DNA from 4 places in the Paeniglutamicibacter sp. ORCA_105 genome. Region 1 is predicted to be linked to each of the others. Evidence: riboswitches for the same ligand, from Rfam matches in the RefSeq annotation. Region 1 holds a riboswitch; each other region holds the start of a gene.
What was found. A riboswitch is a leader RNA that binds a small molecule or an ion and turns the genes downstream of it on or off. The one in region 1 is predicted to bind thiamine pyrophosphate.
Positions count from the first base shown of each region.

Region 2: linked by a shared signal. The riboswitch ahead of ACIPUB_RS17730 (sodium:solute symporter family transporter) and the one ahead of ACIPUB_RS11620 (ECF transporter S component) in region 1 are both predicted to bind thiamine pyrophosphate.
Region 3: linked by a shared signal. The riboswitch ahead of thiC (phosphomethylpyrimidine synthase ThiC) and the one ahead of ACIPUB_RS11620 (ECF transporter S component) in region 1 are both predicted to bind thiamine pyrophosphate.
Region 4: linked by a shared signal. The riboswitch ahead of ACIPUB_RS14870 (3-oxoacyl-ACP reductase) and the one ahead of ACIPUB_RS11620 (ECF transporter S component) in region 1 are both predicted to bind thiamine pyrophosphate.

Region 1 is NZ_JBIXLM010000020.1:70,221-73,413, reverse strand. Features, by position in the region: gene ACIPUB_RS11625 (ATP-binding cassette domain-containing protein) at 1-1,193, opposite strand, end outside; gene ACIPUB_RS11620 (ECF transporter S component) at 1,209-1,832, opposite strand; TPP riboswitch at 1,888-2,009, opposite strand; gene ACIPUB_RS11615 (DUF4235 domain-containing protein) at 2,081-2,341, shown strand; gene mnhG (monovalent cation/H(+) antiporter subunit G) at 2,471-2,878, opposite strand; gene ACIPUB_RS11605 (monovalent cation/H+ antiporter complex subunit F) at 2,878-3,141, opposite strand; gene ACIPUB_RS11600 (Na+/H+ antiporter subunit E) at 3,138-3,193, opposite strand, start outside.
Region 2 is NZ_JBIXLM010000048.1:2,324-5,516, reverse strand. Features, by position in the region: gene ACIPUB_RS17735 (hypothetical protein) at 1-60, opposite strand, end outside; gene ACIPUB_RS17730 (sodium:solute symporter family transporter) at 57-1,538, opposite strand; TPP riboswitch at 1,529-1,644, opposite strand; gene ACIPUB_RS17725 (ABC-F family ATP-binding cassette domain-containing protein) at 2,126-3,193, opposite strand, start outside.
Region 3 is NZ_JBIXLM010000025.1:50,111-53,303, reverse strand. Features, by position in the region: gene lepB (signal peptidase I) at 1-410, opposite strand, end outside; gene rplS (50S ribosomal protein L19) at 471-830, opposite strand; TPP riboswitch at 1,291-1,398, shown strand; gene thiC (phosphomethylpyrimidine synthase ThiC) at 1,411-3,193, shown strand, end outside.
Region 4 is NZ_JBIXLM010000032.1:8,681-11,873, forward strand. Features, by position in the region: gene ACIPUB_RS14865 (Tex family protein) at 1-1,661, opposite strand, end outside; TPP riboswitch at 1,795-1,888, shown strand; gene ACIPUB_RS14870 (3-oxoacyl-ACP reductase) at 1,968-2,732, shown strand; gene ACIPUB_RS14875 (LLM class flavin-dependent oxidoreductase) at 2,751-3,193, shown strand, end outside.

The DNA.
Region 1 (3,193 bases):
GCGTGGGCAGGCCCGAAGGCCAATTCCTCGCGGACCGTGTTGGTGACGAATTGGTGCTCCGGTTCCTGGAACACCGAACCGATGCGCCCCACCAGTTCGGTGGCGCGCCAGTGGTAGGGGCGGGCCTCGGAGCCGGCAGCCAGCTCCCCGGTGGCCAGCACGGTGCCTGAGGCCTGTGGCAGCAAGCCCCCGAGCGTCAGGGCGAAGGTCGACTTGCCCGAGCCGTTGGCCCCGCGCACGCACCAGGCCTCACCGGCCGCGACGCGCAGGTCAAGCCCCCCGGCAGCGATTGATCCGCCGCGCTTCCGGGTGACCGCCAGGTCCGTGGCCTCGAGCAGCAGGGCGCCGCCATCGGTTCCGGCGGACCGCACGTCGATCGACGGGGTGTATCCGGGGACCCAAACCCCGGCGGAGATCAGTTCCTCGCGCACCTTCCCGGGCCCGAAGAGCTCGCCGGGGGTTCCGTCGTGGGCGATGCCGCCGCCCGGTTCCAGCACGATGACCCGGTCCATGTGCGGAGCCCAGGCCTCAAGGCGGTGTTCGACGATCAGCAGGGTTGCCCCGGTGGCATCCAGCGCCGCCAGCACCGCATCGCGGACCTCCAGAACGCCGTCCGGGTCGAGGTTCGCCGTCGGCTCGTCCAGGAGGACCAGTCCCGGGCCCATGGCCAGGATCCCGGCGAGGGCCAGGCGCTGTTTTTGTCCGCCGGAGAGTGCGGCGGTGGGGTGGTCCAGCGGGACATCGAGTCCCACGGCATCGAGGGCCTCGATGATGCGTTGGGCGATCTCTTCCGGCGGCACCGAAAGGTTTTCGGCGCCGAAAGCCGTGTCGTCCCCGACCCGGGCCTGGACGACCTGGGTTTCGGGGTCCTGTTGCATGAGCCCGACCAGGCCGCGGCCCTGGGCCGCCGGGGTTCCGTCCAGCAGCAGTTCGCCGGAGGAATAGGCCTCGTCGTCCTCGTGCAGGACCCCCGCCAGGGCATAGAGCAGCGTGGATTTGCCAGCGCCCGAGGGACCGGCCAGGAGCACGCGTTCCCCGGCGCGGATATCCAGGTCAAGGCCGCGGAGCGCCGGCTGGGCGCGGTCGGCATGCCGCCAACCCCAGTTGCGGGCGCTGACCGAGACGGCCGTGGCCAACCGGCTGCCGGTGTCCGGGGTGCCGGCTTCACGGTTCAGCATCGAAGGTGAGGTCATGATGGCTGCCGCGTCCTAGAGGATGGCTTCAGTGGCCGCCTTGCGGCTGGCCAGGGCGCCCAGGGCGCCGGTCTTGGCCAGGGCGCGGGTGGCCAGGAAGGAGAGCAGCCCGGCAATGACGATGCCCGAGATGGTCATGAACGCGATGTAGGAGAAGAGCATGCCGGTGGTGTATTCGGGGAACCAGCGGAAGATGAAGGTGTCGTTGACACTGCCGAAGAGCCCTGCCGCGCCTCCGGCCAGCAGTGCCACGGGAAGGTTGAACTTGCGGTAGCGGAACGCGGCGAACACCAGTTCAGCGCCCAGACCCTGGATCAGGCCGGAGGCCAGGACGGTCAGCCCGAATTCGGAGCCCATGAGTGCCGAGACCATGGCGGCGACGATTTCGCAGAAGAGTGCGGCACCGGGCTTGCGGATAATCAGCGCGCCGAGCACCGCAGGGAAGAGCCACATGCCCGAGACCAGGGAGGCGGAGGGCGGGAAGGCCAGGAAGAGGAAGTCAAGCAGGTGGTGGGTGCTGTTCCAGGCCCAGAAGATGACGCCCGAGGACACTGCGATGACTGCCGCGATAACGATGTCAACGACACGCCAGGACGAGGTTGCCGGCTTGTGCCCGGCGGGCTGGTTGGTGGTGCTCATGGTGGTGATCCTCCTTGGATACAAGGAGGGGAGGGAAAACGCGTTTTTGAACGCACCCCCTGAGAACTCGACTTCCTTCGCCGGTACTAGCCGGGGCAGGTTCGAGGGTCTGCGGCTATCCGCACTCTCAGCGCCTTGGTGCGAATTTCTTCGCACGACGCTCCCCTGTCGTGATTGTTTCAGTTCTTTGATGTTACCTCAGGCTATGCTGGGGCAGGTACCGTTGCCAGCAACATTTGGGAGTCCCCTTGAACAGCTTGATGAAACTCATCGGCCCAGCTATCTCGATCGCCGCCGGTTTCCTGGGTGGAAAAATCGTTGACAAAGCCTGGACCGGTTTCACCGGCCGGAAGCCGCCGAAGCATGGCAACGCGGAAGCGCAGGCCGAGGCCAGCCTGCGCCAGATCATTGGCTTCGCCGTCCTGTCGGCCACGACCGCGGCCCTGATCCAGGTGTTCACCGACCGCGGCACCCAACGGGCATTGGCCAGGTTCGCCAAAAAGGCCTGACGCAGTAAATGACTGAGGAGGGGGTCCACGATTTTTCGTGGACCCCCTCCTCAGTCATTTGCCGCCGAGCCGTCCCGGACGCCGGCCTGGAACCGGGCCTTCGCCAACCACCGGCGGGCCGAGGGCGCCCTAGTCGATGAAGTCGGTGCGGTCCCGGGGCTGGCCCTTGCCGTGGTCTTGTTCCTCGCGCTGGGCCGCGGCATCGACGACGGCGGCCAGTTCGTCGGCCACGAGTGTCTCGCGCTTGAGGTGCCGCGTCCGGTATCCGGCGCGTCCCACCATGTGCGCGGAGACCGGCGCGGTGAGCAACTGCAGCAACCAGGCCAGGACCAGCACCGGCAGCACCGCCCAGGAACGCAATTCCAGCCCGAGCGCAGCCAGCAGCAGGAACAAACCCAGCACCTGCGGCTTGGTAGCCGCGTGCAGGCGCGAGAGCAGGTCGGGGAAGCGCAGCATGCCGATTCCGGCGGCCAGGGACATCAGGCAGCCGACGATCATGAACGTCCCGGCAATGATGTCGATGATGGTGTCAAGCATCAGGCGTTTCTCCGATCCGTGACGAAGCGGGAAACGGTGACCGAACCCACGAACCCGACCAGGCACGCCAGCAGCACGAAGACCAGATTGTTGGTGTGCCGGTTGACTGTCATCTCCACGCAGAGTGCCGCGGAGATGATCAGCAGCAGGACGTCGGTGGCGATGACGCGTTCCAGGATGGACGGGCCCATTGCCAGCCTGACGATGGCCAGGCAGGCGGCAATCGAGAGCGTGATGCCGCAGATCCACAGGACGATGATCATGAGGGTGCTCCGTCTTCGTTGTTCGGGGCCGTTGTTTCGGCGTTCAGCGCGG
Region 2 (3,193 bases), on a different contig from region 1:
GCGCAGGTCCAGGTCGTCGCGTTCGGCCCCGGGCATGCTGGTGGATCCATGGCCGTTCATCGGGCGTTCTCCTCTGCCGTGCTGGACTCGAGCAGCTCGCCGGTGTCCGCGGTTGGCCCCGACGGTCCGTCCAGGCTCCGGGCCTGCCCGCCCAGCGACGCCAGGTCCGTGCTGCGCCCGGCAATGGCCGACACCAGCAGGGTCACCACTGCGGAGGCCGCAAGTGCGGCGAGGAACGGGGCCAGTGACAGTCCCTGGGCAAAAGTGGCGATGGCCACGGCGGCCGGCAGGTTTCCTCCGGCGATCCAGCCATAGCCCAGTGCCGCCACCAGCCCGGCGATCGATCCGCATATCGCTCCCGTGGAGGTCGAGCGGCGCCATAGGCCCAAGAGGATCGGGATGATCGTCGCGGCACACAGCAAGTCGGCGATCAGGAACAGTCGCAGCACCGAGAAGCCTTGGAAGGCAATCAGAGCGGGGATCGCCGTAAACACGATCGTGGCTATGCGCGCCCCGGTGAGGCCGAGTCTGGGTACATGGGTCACGGCCATGGCAGCCAACCCGTTTTGCAACGTGTCCACCGTGGAGGCAACCAAGGCCAGGGTCAGCACCAAGACCGCAGCAAGCACCCAGCCCGGCTGGGACTCAAGCAGGGCAAAGAACGGCACCGCCGGCGTGCCCAGGGCGACACCGTAACCGGCCGCGAGCAGCCCAACCAGGGCCGCCGCGAATACCACTGGAAACCGGGTGACTGCCCCGATAACGGCGCCGCGGCTCAGTGCGCGGGAATCGCGTGCTGCCCAGACACGTTGCCAGTACCCGTTGTGGAAGAGCGTTGTGGCGGTGACAGCCACCACCAACGTCAGCGCGGCCTCGACACCGCCAAGGTCAACGGTCAGAAGTGCCGGGTCCAGCGGTGCCTCGGCACGGGCAAGTCCCCCGAAGAGCACCATGCCGACGACCAGTAGCAAGGCGAAGAGCATCCAGGATTGCCAGCGGTCGGTGCGGATCGAGGCCCGCAGACCGCCGTAGGCGGTGTACAGGGCGGTGATCAACGCCACCGCGACAATGCCCAGCCGAGGGTCCAAGTCGGACATGCGTCCTAACACCGCGCCAATGGCTGTCAGCTCGGCAGACAGGGCAATGAGCATGTACATCATGGAAATCACCAGTGCATAGATGTGCATGGTGGATCCATAGCGCAGGCGCACAAACTCCACGAGGTTGTGTCCTTGCGGGATCAATGCCCGCAGCCTCTTGCCCACCAGAACGAGTCCAATCAGCGGCACCGTAACTGCTACGGCATAACCGACCACTCCGGCAATGCCCGTACTCGCACCGATTTCCGGTGCTGCAAAGAGAATCCAGGCACCCACCCCCGAGGCAAAAAAGGACAATCCCAGCCCCAGGCCGTTTTGGCTATTGCGCGCCACGGCGAATTCCTCGAGGTTTCGATCCCGGCCCAGTCCAAGGCCAACCCAGGCAAACACCGCCAAGACCAACACCAATATCGCCAAGGACACGGAAAAATCAAGCATCTGCAAACATCCCTTCGCCGGCATTACCCGGACAGGTTCATGCGGTCGGCGACACCCTAAGTCGCCCTCTCAGCCTGGTCTTTCCCAAGCTCCCGCGTTGTGTGACCGACTCTAGCCACAGGTTGAACCGGTTCCCAACCCAACGCCCTCCAACACCTCGAATATGACGTGGACCATCCGATTTCTCCCGCACTGGATGGATATGCGGTTCATGGAGCTCGACAGCATCCATGGAAAAGGAGTTGAAGTGACAGGCGAGGCGCCCATGCTCGTGCGTTTTTCGCGCAGAGCCGTTGACACGTGCGCGCAGCGGCTCTGAAAAACCCCTAGCCATGTGGGACTTGGAAACGCTGGATTGGAGGCTATGTTGACTCCAGGCACGCCGAAGAAGATTACCTTCGTCAACCCGTGTCAGGTTCGATGATCTTGATGCAGAATGTCCTGGGTACGACTGTGAAGTCCACGTCGGGGATCCTAACCGGGTCCAAGATCTATGGATAACACTTCGTAGCTGGCTACGTGTCGTTGCCCTCTGGAACGGCGACGTCCGGGACTTTCCGCAGCCCCGAACGAGCGCCGAAGAGCGCTCAGGCGCCGCGCACCGCGACTTCGCCGGACTTGGCGTTCTCCGTCCCGAACACGAGGTAGCGGTTGGCGATCTTCTCGGTGAAGAAGCGGTCGTGGCTGACCACCACCACGGCACCAGGGAAATGCAGCAGCGCTCGTTCCATCACCTGGGTGCTGGACATGTCCAGGTGGTTCGTCGGCTCATCCAGGATCAGCACCGAGGCACCCGAGAGCAGACACATTGCCATGGCCACACGGGCACGCTGGCCTCCGGACAGATTTCCGATGCGGTTCTTCAAATCCGCCTCGGAAAACTGGAACATGGCCAGGAACCGGTTCACCGACTTTTTCGTCGCACTGAACGCCAGGGAATTCGGCATGGCATTCACCGCGTGGGTCACGGTGTCGTTCGGATCCAGTTCGTCAAGGATCTCGTTGTAGGAAACGACCGCGGCACCCTTGGTCCAGGTGACGTATCCCGAATCCTGCTTTTCCTGTTCGGTGAGTACCCGCAACAGCGTCGACTTGCCGCTGCCGTTGGCACCGAGGATCACCATGCGGTTGCCACGCCGGACCTCGAAGCTTAGGTCAGTGAAAAGGGTCTTCTCCCCATAGGACTTCGATAAGCCCTCAACTCGACAAAGGGTGTCCTTGATGTGCAGGCCACCGTAGATTTCGGTGATGATCTTGTCCACGGGCCGCGGGGCGCGTGACTTCTTGATTTTGGAAAGCTTGTTGTCCAGGCCCTTGCTTGCAGCCTTGGCTGCTTCCCGGCGGTCGGAGATGCCTTCGGCTTCAAAGGCGAGGAGCTCCGACTCGTGAACGAACTGGGACTCAAGGGACTTGAGCTTGAACTGCTTGGCCACCACGTACTCGGCGAAGTTTCCCGGGTATTCGTGGAGGTGGAAATTCTCGACCTCGATGATCCTGGTAACCACCGAGTCCAGGAACTTGCGGTCGTGCGAAACGATGATTGCCGCGCCCTTGAATGACTTGAACCAGTTCTCCAGCCATTCAACACCCGCAACATCGAGGAAGTTGGTGGGTTCATCCAGAAGCAGCACATCCGGGTCCTCGAGCAGGATCTT
Region 3 (3,193 bases), on a different contig from region 1:
AGGTGCCCGTCCGGGCCGCAGCAGCTGACGGTGTCGCCCCCGACTCCGATGACGCGCTTTACATACACCGAATCACTTCCGGCCAGGCGCAGTGCCCAGGCCAGTGTATCCAGGGCAGTGGGGCGCTGGTAGGGCAGGAACGAGCCGCGGCCGTCGAAGATGACCACATCCCCGCGTTGGATCTCGACGTCCTTGTAGGAAAGCCGGTTCACCAGCAAGCCCTCACCCGGGTTCAACGTGGATTCCATGGAAGTGGATCCGATGTAGAAGAAGTCAACGACCGTGGCGCGAACTCCAAGGGTGATCACCGCCGCCGCAGCAAGCGCGCCTACGGCAAAGCGCCAGCCCCTCGAAGGGGACCGGCGCTTTGTCGAAGCGGAAAAACGTTCCGATTCAGTAGTTTGATCCACGATGGATCCCCATCCCCGCCGTCCGAAGGACGGCTTGGATAGAGGTTCTCGCTTTTCTGGCTACTTGGCAGTCCGGAAGTCGCGCTTTTCGCGGATCTTCGCAGCCTTGCCGTGGCGATCGCGCATGTAGAACAGCTTCGCGCGGCGAACGTCGCCACGGGTTACCAGTTCGACCTTTTCCAGAACCGGGGAGTGTACCGGGAAGGTACGCTCTACGCCGACGCCGAAGGAGACCTTGCGAACGGTGAAGGTTTCGCGAACGCCGTCGCCCTGGCGACCAAGGACGAAGCCCTGGAATACCTGAACACGGGAGTTCTTGCCTTCGATGATGTTGACGTGAACCTTGACGGTGTCACCGGCGCGGAAGTCCGGGACATCGCTGCGCAGCGAGGCTGCGTCGACAGAGTCGAGAATACGCATGAATGCATCTCCTAGGCAGACGCCGCAGGTCATCTACCTTAGACACGGACCGTTATTGTTCCTCATGACGCGCGAAGGCGTCGAGGGAAAGATGTGGCGGTCCGGAGCTTGGTACCGTGATCCGTTTGCGGATCAGCGGTAGGTCGGACTGTTGATTCGTTCCCCCTGCGGCAGGAGCAGAACCCAGTAGACCCAAGAATCCATTTTGCCACACTCCGGGGCAAGCTGCGAAGTTCCTTCCCTGCGGCCAGGTCCGTCAAAGTTCGATTGGCTTCGGGCCTTCGCCTTGAACGCCGGCAAAATTGCCGAATCGTGCCCATCGAATCGGGCCGCTCGTGCAGATTCCACAGCGAATATTGTCGCTGACCGCACAGCAGGCCGGTACGGGGACGTGAGCAGGGCCACCACGCCAGTGCGCAAGGTCACACTCGATGCCAGATGAATGTTGTGATAGTTTCACTTACGACCACACGGGAGCCCTTGCAGGGGCTGAGATCGAGCTGAAGCAGCAAGAGACCGTTGAACCTGTCCGGGTAATGCCGGCGAAGGAAGTGAGTACTCCTTGAACAACACCATTTCAATGCACAGCCCTGTCCAAAACGCCTCGGAAGCAGCAGAGACCCAGTCCCTGAAGTCCCATTCCCTGGCTTATCTCGAGGACGCCGAATCGGGGATCCGGGTCCCGGTCACCGAAATCGCCTTGGAGCCATCCCCCGGCGGCAAGGCCAACGCCCCGCTGCAGGTGTATCGCACCGCCGGCCCCGGCAGTGACCCGGTCGTGGGCTTGCCGCCCTTCCGCGGCGAGTGGATCGCGGATCGTTCGGACACCGAGGCCTATGGCGGTCGGGAGCGGAACCTGCTGGACGACGGCAAGTCCGCATTGCGCCGCGGAGCGGCATCGGCCGAATGGAAGGGAGCACGGCACCAGCCGCGGCGCGCGGAACCCGGAAAACGCGTGACCCAAATGCACTACGCCCGCCGGGGAATCATCACCCCCGAAATGCGCTTTGTGGCGCTGCGCGAGAACTGCGACGTGGAACTGGTGCGCAGCGAGGTCGCTGCGGGCAGGGCCATCATCCCGTCAAACATCAACCACCCCGAGTCCGAGCCAATGATCATCGGCAAGGCGTTCCTGGTGAAGATCAATGCCAACATCGGCAACTCTGCGGTCACCAGCTCAATTGCCGAGGAGGTGGACAAGCTCCAGTGGGCCACCTTGTGGGGCGCCGACACCGTGATGGACCTGTCCACCGGCGATGACATCCACACCACCCGCGAATGGCTGATCCGCAACGCCCCGGTTCCCATCGGCACCGTGCCGATCTACCAGGCACTGGAAAAGGTCAACGGCGAAGCCAACGCACTGACCTGGGAAATCTACCGCGACACCGTGATCGAGCAGTGCGAACAGGGCGTCGACTACATGACCGTCCACGCCGGCGTGCTGTTGCGCTACGTGCCGCTGTCGGCCAACCGCGTGACCGGCATCGTCTCGCGCGGCGGGGCCATCATGGCCGGCTGGTGCCTGGCGCACCACCAGGAGAATTTCCTCTACACCCACTTCGACGAGCTGTGCGAGATCTTCGCGAAGTACGACGTGGCGTTCTCCCTGGGTGACGGTCTGCGCCCGGGGTCCATCGCCGACGCCAACGACGCAGCGCAGTTCGCCGAGCTGGACACCCTGGCCGAGCTGACCAAGCGCGCTTGGAAGTACGACGTGCAGGTCATGGTCGAGGGCCCCGGGCACATCCCCTTCCACCTCGTACGGGAGAACGTGGAGCGCCAGCAGGAGTTGTGCGACGGCGCTCCGTTCTACACGCTTGGCCCGCTGGTCACCGACATTGCGCCCGGCTATGACCACATCACCAGCGCCATCGGCGCCACGGAGATAGCCCGCTACGGCACCGCGATGCTCTGCTACGTCACGCCCAAGGAACACCTGGGGCTGCCCAACAAGGACGACGTGAAGACCGGCGTGATCACCTACAAGATCGCAGCCCACGCCGCGGACCTGGCCAAGGGGCACCCGGGTGCATCCGTACGCGACGACGCGCTGAGCAAGGCGCGCTTCGAGTTCCGCTGGCGCGACCAGTTCGCCCTGTCGCTGGACCCGGTCACGGCCGAGTCGTTCCACGACGAGACGCTGCCTGCAGAACCGGCAAAGACCGCGCACTTCTGTTCCATGTGCGGGCCGAAGTTCTGCTCGATGCGCATCAGCCAGGACATCCGGGACGAATTCGGCTCGGCCGATTCGCAGGCCGCCATCGCAGAAATGGTCAGCGGGATGCGCGAAAAGAGCCAGGAATTCCTGGCCGCCGGAGGCAAGGTCTACCTGCCCGAGCTCGAGGTACCGAGCAAGGCGT
Region 4 (3,193 bases), on a different contig from region 1:
GCCTTGGCTCCCAGGCGCGGAACCTTCAACAGGGACCGGCGGGTGTTGAAAGGACCGTTCGCATTGCGGTGTTCGACGATGTTGCGGCTCAGCAGCGAACCGACTCCGGCCACCCGGGCCAGCAGTGCCGGGGAAGCGGTGTTCACATCCACGCCGACGGCGTTGACGCAGTCCTCGACCACGGCATCCAGGGAGCGGTCAAGCTTGGCCGGGGTCAAGTCGTGCTGATACTGGCCCACGCCGATTGACTTGGGTTCGATCTTCACCAGTTCGGCCAGCGGATCCTGCAGCCGGCGGGCAATGGACACCGCACCGCGGATGGAGACATCCAGGTCCGGCAACTCGGCGCTTGCCAGCGCCGACGCCGAATACACCGATGCCCCGGCTTCGGAGACGATGACCTTGGCCGGCTTGTTGGTCAGCTTGGCGATGACCTCGCCGGCAAGCTTGTCGGTCTCGCGGCTTGCGGTCCCGTTGCCCACGGCAATCAGTTCGGTGCCGTGCTTGGTTGCCAGTGCCACCAGGGTCGCCACGGAGGCATCCCATTTGTTCGCCGGGGCGTGCGGGTAGATGGTCGCAATGTCGACCACTTTGCCGGTGGCGTCGACGACGGCAACCTTCACCCCGGTGCGCAACCCGGGGTCCAGCCCCAGCACCGCCCGGTTTCCGGCAGGGGCGGCGAGCAGCACGTCGCGCAGGTTGGCGGCGAAGACCTTGACGCTGGCTTCCTCCGCGGCCTCGAAGAGCCGCGTGCGCAGGTCCGCCTCCAACCGTGCCAACAGGCGTCCGCGCCAGGCCAGGCGAACGGTTTGTGCCAGCCACTTGCCGGCCGGCGCATCGGCAGCGGCCTTGATGCCCAGCGAACGGGCGACGGCGGCCTCGTATCCGGCCCGCGCCTCGGTGAGCGCCGCGTCGTCGCGCGGGTCCGCCTCGGCCAGCTCCAGGTTCAGCGCACCCTCGCGTTCTCCGCGCAGCAGCGCGAGGATGCGGTGTGAGGGCTGCGTGGCAACGGGCTGCACGAAATCTTCGTAGTCGGAGAACTTCGAGGCATCCGCCGCAGGGGCGCCGGATGCGATCTTGGACGAGATCTTCCCTCGTGTCCACAGCCGTTCGCGCAATTCGGAAACCAGCACCGCGTCCTGCGAGGCACGTTCGGTGAGAATGGCCCGGGCACCGGCCAGGGCATCAGATGCCGCATTGACCTCGTGCTCGGGGTTCAGGAAGGTGGCTGCCAGCGCTTCGGGATCCTGGGCGGGATCAAGGATCAGCGAGTCGGCCAGCGGCTCGAGTCCGGCCTCGCGGGCGATCTGGGCACGGGTGCGGCGCTTGGACTTGTACGGCAGATACAGGTCCTCCAATTCGGCCTTGGTGCCGGCGGCCATGATGGCGGCCCGCAGCTCGTCGGTGAGTTTCCCCTGCTCCTCGATGGCCTTCAGGATCGCTTCCCGGCGGTCTTCTAATTCACGCAGGTAGCGCAGCCGCTCCTCAAGCAGGCGCAGCTGGGTGTCGTCCAGGGTTCCGGTGGCTTCCTTGCGGTATCGGGCAATGAAGGGGACGGTCGATCCGGCATCGAGCAATTCGACGGCGGCCTTCACCTGCCAGTCGGCAACCGAAGCACCTCCGGAAGTTAACTCGGCGGCAATGGTCTGGATTATTCGCATCTGGCTCACCCACACTAGTTTGCCGCATCCGTAGCACTGCCCGCGGACACCGACCGGTGACGCCGGGCGTGTGTCGCCTCCGTCCTTGCCCTTGATTCGGGGATTGCCCCGTACCGGTGCTACGTTGGCCACAGGACTCGACACGGGGTGCCGCCTGGCGGCTGAGAGATAGACCCGTTGAACCTGATCTCGATAATCCGAGCGAAGGGATGCCGGTCCGGCTTGAACTGCCCTCGTACCCCAAATTCCTGGACGCCCGTCGGCTGGTTCCATGGCATCCCTTCGCCCAACAGAAGGGTGCAAGAAATGCTTATCAAGGACCAAATCGTGTTGATCACCGGGGCCGGACGCGGACTCGGGGCAGACCTAGCCCGGGCCTTTGCGCGCGAAGGCGCACGGCTCGTATTGAACTACCGCTCCAGCGAAACCGCCGCCCGGGAACTGGCAGCCGAGTTCGGGGCCGATCGCGCGATCGCGGTCCAGGCCGATGTCGCGAACACGGATCAAGTCTCCCAATTGGTGGCCAGGGCGCAGGAACATTTTGGTGCTCCCATCACCACTGTCGTCAACAACGCCCTGCCCGATTTTTCGTTCAATGGCGACGCCCGTGCCAAAGCCGATGGAATCGGCTACATGGCTTTCGGGGAGCAGTTCACCGGCATCGTCGGCGGTGCGCTGAACACGATCCAGGCAACCCTGCCCGGCATGAGAACCGCGGGCTTTGGCAACATCGTCAACATCGGGACGAACCTCTTCCAGAACCCCGTGGTCCCCTACCACGACTACACCGCGGCCAAGGCTGCCCTGCTGGCCATGACCCGCACGTTCGCGGCCGACCTGGGCCCGGAAAACATCCGCGTGAACATGATCTCCGGCGGCCTGCTTCGCACCACCGATGCCTCCGCGGCCACCCCGGAAGCGGTCTTCGATCTGATCGCCGGCTCCACGCCACTGCGCAGGGTCACTTCCCCGGCGGAGTTCGCCGACGCCGCACTGCTGTTCGCTTCACCGTGGTCCCGGGCGGTGACCGGGCAGAACCTGGTTGTCGACGGCGGCCTGGTGATGAACTAGGCGGTCGGGTAAAGAATCGTGGACGCCACACGCCAATTGCACCTGAACGCCTTCATCTACGGGGCGGGCCACCACACCATGGGATGGCGCCACCCCGAATCCAGCGCCGACCGCGTCGGCGACATTTCCTACTACGAGGAACTTGCCCGGATTGCCGAGCGCGGTTGCCTGGATGCTGTCTTTTTTGCCGACGGGCAGAGCGTGAACCACGAATACGCGGCAGGGATCCCCTGGTTCCTGGAACCGGTGACTGCTCTCAGTGCCATGGCCCGTGCCACCAGCCGCATCGGGTTGGTCACCACGATCTCGGCGAGTTTCTACGCGCCCTTCCACGCCGCCAGGCTGCTGGCCTCGCTGGACCACATCAGCGGCGGGCGGGCGGGCATCAACGTGGTGACCTCCATGTTTGACGCCGAGGCCCGCAATCATTCCATGGATTCCCTGCCGCCCCATGCCCAGCG